Regions from separate parts of the Labrenzia sp. PO1 genome, predicted to be linked through region 1. Evidence: riboswitches for the same ligand, from Rfam matches in the RefSeq annotation. Region 1 holds a riboswitch; the other holds the start of a gene.
What was found. Region 1 has a riboswitch for S-adenosylmethionine ahead of HCG46_RS09865 (O-succinylhomoserine sulfhydrylase). Riboswitches for the same ligand answer to the same signal wherever they lie in the genome.

Region 1 (5,878 bases):
GCTTTTCGCAGGCGGGGTGGGTTTTGCCCATTCTGGCGGAAGCGCCAGCGCAGGGCGATTTCTTCGTGATTGTCGGCGGAGCTGTCAACTGGCTGCGGCAGGCTGGTTATTATACCCGGCGCAGGCTGGACCTTGCAGGTGCAGACAGCAAGGCGATCGACAAGGCTCTCGCGCAGGACGCAAAAGACGGACAAAAGTTTCTAGACCGGGATTTTTCCTATCAGGACTATCTCGACAGCGGAATGGACAGGCTTCCGATGCCGGAAGATCGCTTCACCTTCGCGCGCCGGAATGCGGCCTCCGACTCCACCGCCTCCCTTGCCCGTATCTCCTCGCCCGTTCTGACACTGCACGGAGCAGAGGACCTCAATGTCGATCCTCATTTCAATTCCGGCATCTATCGAAAGATGCTGACGGACAACAATCCCGCCAACCGCTTCGTGATCGTCCCGGAAGCAACCCATGCGCTGTTGCGGGCGGAAGCCTTCAACTACCAGCTCGAAGGGCAAATGCCTTCCTGGTCGAAGGCCTTGTTCATGGTCCTGGGGCGCCGTGCCTACGCACCGGGCGCACTGGACACCATAACAATCTGGATCAAGGAACAGGCCTCAACAGCAAACAGCCTTTCAACTTCACCAGATCGATCAAATTGAACCCTTTTTGTTTTCGGTCCTTCAATCCGCCGCACCTTATCACCGGTGCGGGGACAGCACGCTTGTGGGCTGCCGGGACCTGTAGGTCCTTCAGTGCGGAGACAGGGACATGAGCAATCAGGCAATCGGAGAGCGGACAAGTGTGCGCTATCCACTGAGGCGACGCCGCCAGAGGCTGCGCGTACAGCGCCCCATGCCTTATGCTGTCCGGTACGTGCAGGTTCGCACCGCTCCAAAGCAGGCGAACTGGGGCACGCGAATGATGATTGCCTTTGCAGGCTTCGTCTGCGGACTTGCAGCCGACGCGCTGGTGATGTTTGCCGAAGACCATTTCCATCTGGCAAAGAACCGGGATCCGGATCTTTTCGCATGGGTGCTCGGCACCGGCTTTGCCGGCCATATCCTCTATCTGATCTTCGGAATACTAGCGGTCACGTTGCTGACGGCCTTCAACCGCCGCAAGTGGATCTTGTGGCTGCTGATCGGCTTTGTCGGCGGACTGCTGAGTATCTGATCGGCTGATAGCCTCAATTCAGGCTGTGGATCGCATCCGGCAGATCGAGTGAAAACGCCGGAATGACGACGTCGAACATGGAGCCGTCCGGACGTTCCATCGAGTAGGACCCGGCCATGATGCCGCTGTCGGTCGAAAGCGGGCAGTGCGACGAATACTCATAGGTCTCGCCGGGCTCTATCACCGGCTGTTCGCCGACCACGCCCTCGCCGCTGACTTCTTCCTGGCGCCCTCTGGCATCGGTTATCTGCCAGTAACGCGTCTTCAGCTGCACCGGTTCGCTGCCACCGTTGTGGATCTCGACCATATACGCCCAGATATACTCGCTCTCTTCCGGACGCGATTCATCGTCCAGATAAAACGGCTCGACGGAGACTTCGATCCCTTGGGTGATGGCGGTGTAACTGCCAGACACGGCTTTTCCTTAATTTCAGAACTGCGAACCTTGAAATAGACCGGTCCGAAGCGACTTCCACGGGTGGTGCCCGCTCGTTCAGGAGGGGCTTATAGGGCGAATGACGCAAGCGTGAAAGAGGGTTGTGACATATGAGGCCGGAATTGCTTGAGATTTGAGGCCGGATTTTGCAAGAACACCATCTGTCAGACCCAAAACAGTGATCTCTTCATGTTCGATGCCCACCTGCGCCCGCTGATCGATCCGCCGTTGAACCGGCTGGGCCTGATCCTTGCCGGCACGGGGCTTACTGCCAACAGCGTGACGCTGGCGGGCTTTGCTGCCGGTATGGGGGCAGCCATCGCTATCGCAACGGGTCATACCCTGATCGGCTTGTTCCTGATCGCGGTCAACCGATTTGCAGACGGTCTCGATGGCGCATTGGCCCGGGCAACGGCCAAGACGGATCTTGGCGGCTACCTCGACATCACACTGGATTTCTTCTTCTACAGCGCAATCCCTCTGGCCTTTGCCATACAGGACCCGGCCAGCAACGCTTTGCCGGCGGTGGCACTTCTTGCCAGCTTCTACGCGAACGGCTCGGCCTTTCTGGCCTTTGCCATCATGGCGGAGAAGAACAAACTGACCACCGACGCTCAGGGCTCCAAATCGCTCTATTACATAGGCGGGCTGGCCGAAGGTACCGAGACCATCGCGCTATTCCTGCTGATGGCCCTGGTCCCCGCCTGGTTTCCTGCGCTTGCCTATGGTTTTGCCGCGATATGCGTCGTGTCCGCCGGCGCCCGGGTGCTCATTGGCGTGAAGGCGCTGCGGCAGACAGGCCGTTAGATCGCCTGGAGCGCCTTCTCGATATCTTCCAGCAGATCCTGCGGATCCTCCAGACCGATTGAAAGCCGCAGGATACCATCGGTGATACCGAGTTCCGCGCGCGCTTCCTCGCCAATCGACTGGTGCGTTGTCGTCGCCGGATGGGTGATCAGGCTCTTGGCGTCGCCCAGGTTGTTGGAGATCTTGACGATTTCCAGCGCGTTTGTGAAACGGAACGCGGCTTCCTTGCCGCCCTCGATTTCCATCGCCAGCATGGTGGATCCGCCGCTCATCTGGCGTTTGGCAACATCGGCCTGCGGGTGGTCGTCCCGGCCCGGATAGATCAGCCGCGCGACCTTGGACTGGCTTGCCAGATAGTCGGCAATCCTGCCCGCCGTTTCCGTCTGGCGCGCAACGCGCAGCGGCAGCGTTTCCAGGCCCTTCAACAGGACCCAGGCACTGAACGGGCTCATGTGCGGACCGGTATGCTTGATGAAGGGCATGACCTCGTCGTTGATCCATTCCTCGTCCGACAGGATCACACCGCCGAGGCACCGGCCCTGGCCATCGATGTGCTTGGTGGCCGAATAGACGACCACATCGGCACCGAGTTGAAACGGCGACTGATACAGCGGGGTCGCAAACACGTTGTCGACGATCAGACGGGCACCGGCTTCCTTGGCGATCTGTGCCACGGCCTCGATGTCGATGACTTCCAGCGTCGGGTTGGTCGGGCTTTCCAGAAACAGGGCCTTGGTGTTCGGCCGGACAGCCGCCTTCCACTGCTCGATGTCCGTTCCGTCTACCAGCGTGCTTTCAACGCCGAAGCGCGGCAGCAGTGTTTCGCAAATATAGCGGCAGGAGCCGAACAGGGCCTTGGCGGCAATCACGTGATCGCCTGCCCTTACCGCTGCCATCAGCGCCAGATTGACGGCCGCCATGCCGCTGGCGGTTGCCCGCGCGGCCTCAGCCCCTTCAAGTGCCTTGATCCGGTCCTCGAACATGGTGACGGTCGGGTTGGCATAGCGCGAATAGACATAACCCGGGTCCTCGCCATTGAACCTGGCCTCGGCAGCTTCGGCACCGCTGTAGGTGAAGCCCTGGGTCAGGTAGATGGTCTCCGAGGTCTCACCAAACGGTGACCGCATGGTGCCGCCATGAACCAGAGTGGTTGCAGGGCGCCAGTTCTTGTTTCCGGTCTTGGTGGTCTCAGTCATGTCTTTCATTCGCTCCAAACGCAAAAAACCCCAGCCTCAAGACCGGGGTTCTCACCTCCGGCCTTTTTAGCAACTTGTTTAACGTGGCTGCAAGCCGGCCGGCCCAAATCACCACGAAGTGAGCCTGTCCTACGGGAAAAGCAGGCACAGGTCAATTGTCTTGCGCACGATCCCTTCAAAAGCCCCGTTCTGCCAGAATGCCTGTTGGCGCGGGCGGCCCGATCCTTTAATGACCATAGACCAGCATAATGCGGAACATCTTCATGAACGTCACAGCGGGTCAGGTCTTGAACGGAAGCGCACTTCTCACAGCAAACGGCATTTTGCCGGAACGGGTAATCCAGGCCATGTTCGCCGCCGGAGAGATTTCAGCGGACGCGCCGCCTGTCACCGGTCAGATACAGCCTGCCAGCCTCGACCTGCGTCTGGGCAAGGAAGCCTACCGGGTGCGTGCCAGCTTCCTGCCGGGCCCCGACATCCAGGTAGCAGCTCGGCTTGAGCAGATGAAACTGCACACGGTCGACCTGAGCGAAGGTGCCGTCCTTGAAACAGGCTGCGTCTATATCGTGCCGCTGCAGGAAAGCCTCGCCCTGGCTCCCGATATTTCGGCAACTGCCAACCCGAAAAGCTCGACCGGCCGCCTGGACGTCTTCACCCGCGTCATCACAGACAACGGCCTTGCCTTCGACACCATTCCGGCCGGCTACACCGGTCCGCTTTATGCCGAAATCTCGCCGCTGACCTTTCCGATCCTCGTGCGGTCCGGGTCCCGCCTCAGCCAGATCCGCTTCCGGCGCGGTCAATCGCTCATTCCCGATGCGGAGCTGGAAGAGGTGCACAAGGCCCACACATTGATGAGCGGCGGCAACGAGCGCATCGGCAACGGTGTGCAGCTCTCCATCGATCTGGAAGGGACCGGACCCAACAGCCTGATCGGATATCGCGCCAAGCAACACTCCGGACTGATCGATGTCGATGTCGTCGGCGCGCAGGACGTCCTGGATTTCTGGGAACCTATCTATCGCCGCCAACGGGCGGAACTTATCCTCGATCCGGATGCATTCTATATTCTGGTCAGCCAGGAAGCTGTGCATGTGCCGCCGGACTATGCGGCCGAAATGGTGCCGTTCGATCCGCTCGTCGGCGAATTCCGCGTCCATTATGCAGGCTTCTTCGATCCCGGTTTTGGTCACGCCAGTGCCGGTGGTGTCGGCTCGCGCGCGGTTCTTGAAGTCCGCTCACATGATGTCCCGTTCATCGTGGAACACGGCCAGACCATCGGGCGTCTGGTCTATGAACACATGGCGGAGCGCCCGGCGACACTCTACGGTGAAGGCATCGGCTCCAACTATCAGGGCCAGGCACTCAAGCTGTCCAAGCACTTCAAGGCACCCGCCTGACCGCCGATGGCCCTGAAAACCGTCACCCGTGAGTTTGAAGGATTTCTGGAAGACCGGAAGTCCCGCTTTCTGGCGCATCTGGTGCCGGTGGACATGTTCGACCAGCGGATGGAAGAGCTGCGCAAGGAGCACAAAAAGGCCAATCACATCGTCACGGCGCACCGGAGACTTCTGGAAGACGACCGGATTGAGGAGAGCGGCAAGGACGACGGTGAACCGGCTGGCACCTCCGGCATGCCGACATTGCGCGTGCTGCAAGGCGCCGAACTGATCAACTGCGCTGTTCTGATCGTGCGTTATTTCGGCGGTACGAAACTCGGCGGTGGGGGCCTGGCCCGGGCCTATTCAGGCGCAGCGCAGGATGCGATCAACAACGCCGACCTGATACTGTTTCAAAAGATACTGTCGAAAACAGTTCGCGCAGATTTTGCGTCCGGATCGGAACTGGAACGGCGGATCGAGACCCTCGGCCTCACCGTCATGGCGCGCGACTACACCGAAGACGGAGTGACGCTGACCGTCGAAGGGCCGGAAGAGGTTCTGGCTGAACTTTAGAGAGCGTCGACGTCCCGTCACTCCTTCCAATTCACTAGGGCCAGCCCCTCCCCCGGTCGTTATTGCCGGGCTTGATCCGGCAATCCATACCGGAATCTTGGTGACAAAGAGGCAATTGGCTCAGGAAACGGAGCGTCCTGGTTCCCACGGTTCAGCAATGGGACGACGCATCAGATCGTGGATAGCTCTTGGTTTATCCGCTGACGCCACTGTTTCAGTCCACCACGCCGCCTTACGTCCGCGTCTTGCCGGCTTCCGCCTTCAGCTCCTTCAGTTCTGCTCGAAGCGCCCTGACCTCTTCCAGGATCAGCCCTGTG
Region 2 (5,878 bases), 300 kb from region 1:
CAGCGGCGATGCCCGTGCGACGCTTGCCGAACTGGAAGCCCGCCAGGAGCTGGCACAATCCGACAAGGAACGTGCGCTGCAACTGCTGGAACGCCGTGTCGTCAGCCAGCAGGTTTACGACAAGGCCCAGAACGAACTGATCCGCATCAACGCCATCACCGCGGCCCAGAAGGAACGGCTGCGCGACTATGTCATCGTGGCCCCCATGGACGGCATGGTTCTGAGGGCGGACGGGTCGGTGGGGGAAGTTGCCGAACCCGGTGAAATTCTCTTCTGGATCGGTCAGCCTTCTCCCCTTCAACTGGTGGCGGAAGTCAACGAGGAGGATATTCCCAAGGTCGCCAAGGGTCACAAGGCCCTGATCCGTGCAGATGCCTTTCCAGGCAAGGAACTGACAGCGGAAGTTGCCAGCATCACTCCGAAAGGCGATCCGGTGCTGAAGAACTACCGGGTCTATCTCGATCTCCCGGAAGACACCCCGCTGCGCATCGGCATGACAGCCGAGATCAATATCGTCACCTCGGAGAAGGACGACGCGCTGCTTCTGCCGACCGCTGCCTTCGACGGCTCGAAGCTGCTGACGCTGGATGGGGATAACAAAATCGTTCAGCTGGAGGTCGAAACCGGGATCAAGGGCACCCGCGCCACGGAAGTGCTGAAGGGGATCACCGGAGATAGCCGGGTCGTCTTTCCCTATAACCCGGATCTGGCAGAAGGACAGAAGGTCAGGCCGGTTCCCGGAGACGGCAAATAATGCTTCTCCTGCGCATCGCCTCCACCCACATTCGCAACCGCTTGCGCCAGACCATTGTCTCAACGCTTGGCGTCGCACTTGGTGTCGGATTTTCGGTGGCGATGGCGAGCCTCATGGAAGGGTCTCAGCGGGATTTTACCGCAACACTGATCGACGCCATTCCCCATGTGGAGATCCTGGACGAGCAACGCGCACCGGCGGAACAACCGGCCAGTGCAGTCTATGACGCTGTCACCTATCATGGTCTCAGACCAAAGGAAGACCTTCGCGGCATCCGAAATCCGACCGAAGCGCTTGCCTCGCTGCGCGACTGGGTGAACGGATCGATGGCGCAGCGCCTGAGCGGCCAGGCGGTGCTGCGCTATGCCGGACAGGACATCGGCATGACCCTGGTCGGTGTGGAACCCAAGCGCGAACTGACCGTCTCCAAGATCGGCGAGGATATGCGCCAAGGCTCCTTCGAGGACCTGGACACGACGTCAAATGGCCTCGTTGTCGGCGACAAGGCAGCGGAACGGCTGGGTGCGGACCTGGGCGATACCGTGACCCTGACATCCGCAAACGGTGTCGCCAAGCGCTTCAAGATCGTCGGCCTGTTCCACAGCGGCATCACCACCAGCGACGAAGGGCTTGCCTATGCGCCACTGAAGGCCGTGCAGATCCTCCTGGAAAAACCGGACGTCATCAATTCGATCGCGATCCACCTCAATTCCATCGCCGAAGCCAACGCGGTTGCCGCACGGGCCGAGCGGCAGCTCGGCTACAAGGCGGTTTCCTGGGAAGAGGCCAACGAGGGGCTGATGGAAGCCTTCTTCGTACGCAACGTGATCATGTACACGGTTGTCGGGGCCATTCTGGTGGTCGCCGGCTTCGGCATCTTCAACATCGTCTCGACGATCGTGCACGAAAAGGCGCGTGACATCGCGATCCTGAAGTCGCTCGGATTTCCGGAAGTCGATATTCAGCAGATCTTCGTGCTTGAAGGGCTGGTGATCGGTATCCTTGGCGCTCTTGCAGGTTCGGCGCTCGGTTTCGGACTGTCGAGCTATCTCGCGTCGGTCAAATTCGAATTTACCCAGGACGTGGAGATGACCCACCTGCCGATCTATTTTTCCGCCCTGCACTACATCATAGCCTGCCTGTTGGCGCTGTTTTCATCCGGGATCGCCGGCTACATTCCCGCCAGGAAAGCCGCCCGGCTCAATCCTGTCGACATTATCCGAGGGGCGACATGACCCCTTCCCCGGAAAAACAAACGGCTCCCGGCCACGTTCTGCTGGAAGCGAGCAACCTCACCCGCATCTTGCCGGCCATCGTGCCGGTGACACTGGTGCAGGACGTCAGCTTTCAGGTTGGCGAGGCGGAGTTCGTTGCGATTACCGGTCCGTCCGGTTCCGGGAAATCATCGCTTTTGTATCTGCTTGGCCTTCTGGACAGGCCGACGTCCGGCGAGGTCCGGATAGACGGCCTTCCCACCCATGCGCTGACATCTGCCGAAATGGCGCATCTTCGCCTGGAAAAACTCGGCTTCGTCTTCCAGTTTCATTTCCTGCTGCCGGAATTTACCGCGCTGGAAAACGTAATGATCCCGATGCAGCGGCTCGGCAAACGCAGCCCCAAGGCTCAACTCGACCATGCGACGGAGCTTCTGGCGGCGCTGGGTCTGGAAGAGTTTCTTCACCGCCGCCCGGAGCAATTGTCCGGCGGGCAGCGACAGCGCGTCGCTGTCGCCCGGGCACTTGCCAATTCACCGCAGTTGATCCTTGCTGATGAGCCGACCGGCAGTCTCGACAGTGTATCGACGGAACAGGTGTTTGAAAGTCTTCAGGCCATTGTGAAGACCGAAAGGACCACCGTCGTCGCCGTTACCCATGATATCGATCTCGCCGACAGGATGGACCGGCGTATCCACCTGGTCGACGGCCGCATCGATTACGACCGGCACCACCAAAGGGAAGAAGCACCCAGCTTGGGCGCATAATTTGCGGCCTGAGTAGCTGGCACCGGTTTCAGGCGACTTGAGGCTCATGCACCGGCTGGACTATCGCCAGCAGCATCAAAAGCGCAACAGGTATCGCAAGCGCCCAGAACCCCATGACGGTCATCAGGAAACTCGCCAGGAGGCCTCCGGCCGCGAAGGCCATCAGGACGAAGGCCTGGTGACGGATCCGGGAGCGGCTGTCGGGCCGCGTTTCGGGATGCGTGAAATAGTCGGCGATGCCGAGCACAAGCTTCAGCGTATTGCCGGTCATGATGGTCGTGGGAACATGTCTGTTGAGCAGGGTCAGCATGATGACGTTCTGCAACGACATGGCCACGGTCGAAAACCCGACAGCCGTCAGAGTGACGGCAGACAACGGTCCTCCGGCTGACGGATCTCCAAGACCGGCGACGAACATGAAGCCCGCCACCAGCAAAGCTTCGAGCGCGAACAGATGCCGGACGGCAATCCTGTTTTTGCGCACCAGCGCAGTGACCGAAACGAACCAGAAGAGAGTCGAACCGAAGAAAACCGCGAGCACGAAGACCTTCAGGGCCGCGTTTTGCCCCTGGTGAAACACCTCCGTGCACAAGACGACAAGCGTTCCGGTAATGAATGCCGTGAAGGTGTGAAACAGGCCGAGAATGCAGACCACATCGATGAAGCAGGCACAAAAGGCGAGCAGGATCGGCACCAACGGCCGACTGTGATGCAACATGGATCGGTCCAATTGTGGTGCTCCCGAGCTAGTCCTTTCAGGAAGATGTGCCATGCACTGGCGGACTTGCCAAGCCGGATTGGACATGGCATAAGCGCGCCATCATCAAGAGAAGGGCTGGCGCCCTCGCCAACCTGCCATTCCGGGCAAGGTGGTTTCCGCAACAGGGATGCGGCTGGTCAGACCCTCAACCGAGGCTTTCCGGCAACTAAGCGGTTAATTTGCATGCGCCAGTCCTCCTCGGGCAACCGATGGAGGATTTTTTGTCTCAGGACCCTTTTGCCGGACGTGCGGCAGATCTGATCGAGAACCATGTGGCGGCGAGCTCCAAGCTTGCCGGAACGGATATCTGGTGCCAGGCCGCTGAAGACTGCGTGCTGGCGCGGATCAAATCCCTGCGCATCCTGGGTGGCCTACCGCGGCACAAGGCGCCGCTCAGCCAGACCGCCCGCACCGAGCGTTTGAAAACACTGCTTCAACTGTGGGCGAACGGCTGCACCTGCGCTGTCGATGAAGACCTCTTTGCCGATATTCTCAACCGGCACGGACCCGTCAGGCACTGACGGGGCGTGCCCCCGTGTGGTGCACAACGTCTGCACTCTGCCAATTTCTTTGATACAGGCGTGCTGCAACAACTCGCCCCTTCCTGAGCAAGGTCGAAGGCCTGTCTCGAAGGATGGGCCGCTTGCTCATCAGTATACCACCCATCCTTCGAGACAGCGCTGACGCGCTTCCTCAGGATGAGGTTTTTTATGAGGTTTTTTTGGGAACCAAGCCGGATGAGATCGCGGCGCTCAGTCCCTCTTGGGGACCGGGCGCGGCTTGCCGCCGTCATCGACGGCCACCATGGTGAAGACCGCTTCGGTCACCTTTTCACGATGGCCGTAGCGATGGCGCAGGGCCCAGGATTCAAGCTTGATTTCCATCGACGAGTTGCCGACACGAAGGACTTCTGCATAAACGCACAGCACGTCGCCCACATGGACAGGCCGGATGAATTTCATCTTGTCGACCGCGATGGTCACGACACGTCCCTCGGCCCGTTGACCGGCTGCGATACCGCCTGCCAGGTCCATCTGCGACAACACCCAGCCCCCGAAAATATCTCCCGAGGCATTGGTATCGGCAGGCATTGCCATGGTGCGCAATGTCAGATCGCCTGTCGGCTTTTCGTCGTACACGCCTGAGCCCCTCCGCTGATTCTCGCAAGAAGACTAGGTCATCACCTGCAAGAATAGAAGTGGTTGATCGGAGGGCCTCAGAAGGAACTGCGGATCAAGTCCAGCGTCAAAGGACAAACAACAGGATTGCCATGATCCACAACGGCATGGGGGCAGCGACCCAGATCAGCAGGATCGGCAGGCCGCGATGCAGAAGGTTGGAGGTATTCATTTCGGTTGCTTTCTAGCTGAAGGCCTGGATTTCAAGGACTGTCATCGCCGAAAGGGCGACGATGCCGGTGATGAAGGCCAGTTTCGCGCTGCCGATGAGTGTGCGGCCGGCGACATCCAGTTTCGGCAGCGGCATGCCGCGCGAATCCAGATACATGGACAGAAGCATCAGCGAAAAGACGGTGAACCAGACGAACACCAGCACTTCCGCTATCAGGACAATCGTTACCAGCATGATCCGCTCCATTCAGAGGGTTGCGATGTCAGTTCGGCAGGCGGATTGGCTCCGGGGGTTCCGAAAGTGGCCAGCCACAGGCTCTGCGCGATGCGTTCGGCAATGGCCACAATCTCGTCTGCAAGGTCCGGTACGAACAATTCACGGATCACGGGCCGGAAGACACCGAGCCATTCGCCATAATCCGTGCTTACCAGCTCCTTCTGCTTCAGGTGAGCCGGCACGGGTTTGCCCTTGTAGGCGCCGTTCTTCATCAGGACGGATTGCCAGAAGGCTTCCATTTTCGGCAGGTGCTCTTCCCAACGGCCAGCCAGACGGCGTTCGAAGATGCCTCCGAGCCGTGGATGCTGGCGAATGCAGCCATAGAAGGTATGCACCATCACATGGATCGCCTGTTCATCGACCTTCTCGTAACGACGGAGCCGGTCGCCCTGGTCCGGCGTTTCGCGTCTCTTCAGCTTGTATCTGTTGGTACTGGAGTTAGGGGCTTCCATAGCCGCCTCCATAACATTCATTTAATATGCATCTTTTAAATGGCACAACAACCCGCTAAAATCAACATATAAGATGAATGTTTAAAGAGACCCAGCCATGCGCCTCAGTCAGGCCAGCGATTTTGCCTTGAGAATTCTGATGGCGACCGGCCAATCCGACGACCCGCAGACCGTCGACAAGCTTTCGCGGCAGCTTGGCCTTGCCAAATCACATGTCATGAAAATCGTCGCTCATCTCGCCAAAGGTGGCTATCTGGAGACGACGCGCGGGCGTGGCGGCGGGATACGGCTGGCGAAAACACCGG

Region 2: another riboswitch for S-adenosylmethionine. It lies ahead of HCG46_RS11265 (hypothetical protein); the one in region 1 lies ahead of HCG46_RS09865 (O-succinylhomoserine sulfhydrylase).

The regions. Positions count from the first base shown of each region.
Region 1 is NZ_JAAXCR010000002.1:425,885-431,762, forward strand. It holds gene HCG46_RS09845 (alpha/beta fold hydrolase) at 1-653, shown strand, start outside; gene HCG46_RS09850 (hypothetical protein) at 763-1,167, shown strand; gene apaG (Co2+/Mg2+ efflux protein ApaG) at 1,181-1,582, opposite strand; gene HCG46_RS09860 (CDP-alcohol phosphatidyltransferase family protein) at 1,793-2,410, shown strand; gene HCG46_RS09865 (O-succinylhomoserine sulfhydrylase) at 2,407-3,606, opposite strand; SAM riboswitch at 3,652-3,731, opposite strand; gene HCG46_RS09870 (2'-deoxycytidine 5'-triphosphate deaminase) at 3,870-5,006, shown strand; gene HCG46_RS09875 (YigZ family protein) at 5,013-5,561, shown strand; gene HCG46_RS09880 (ion transporter) at 5,794-5,878, opposite strand, start outside.
Region 2 is NZ_JAAXCR010000002.1:728,724-734,601, forward strand. It holds gene HCG46_RS11245 (efflux RND transporter periplasmic adaptor subunit) at 1-754, shown strand, start outside; gene HCG46_RS11250 (ABC transporter permease) at 751-1,989, shown strand; gene HCG46_RS11255 (ABC transporter ATP-binding protein) at 1,986-2,735, shown strand; gene HCG46_RS11260 (YoaK family protein) at 2,764-3,453, opposite strand; SAM-I-IV-variant riboswitch at 3,551-3,675, shown strand; gene HCG46_RS11265 (hypothetical protein) at 3,717-4,016, shown strand; gene HCG46_RS11270 (acyl-CoA thioesterase) at 4,248-4,592, opposite strand; gene HCG46_RS11275 (hypothetical protein) at 4,858-5,079, opposite strand; gene HCG46_RS11280 (group III truncated hemoglobin) at 5,070-5,573, opposite strand; gene HCG46_RS11285 (Rrf2 family transcriptional regulator) at 5,671-5,878, shown strand, end outside.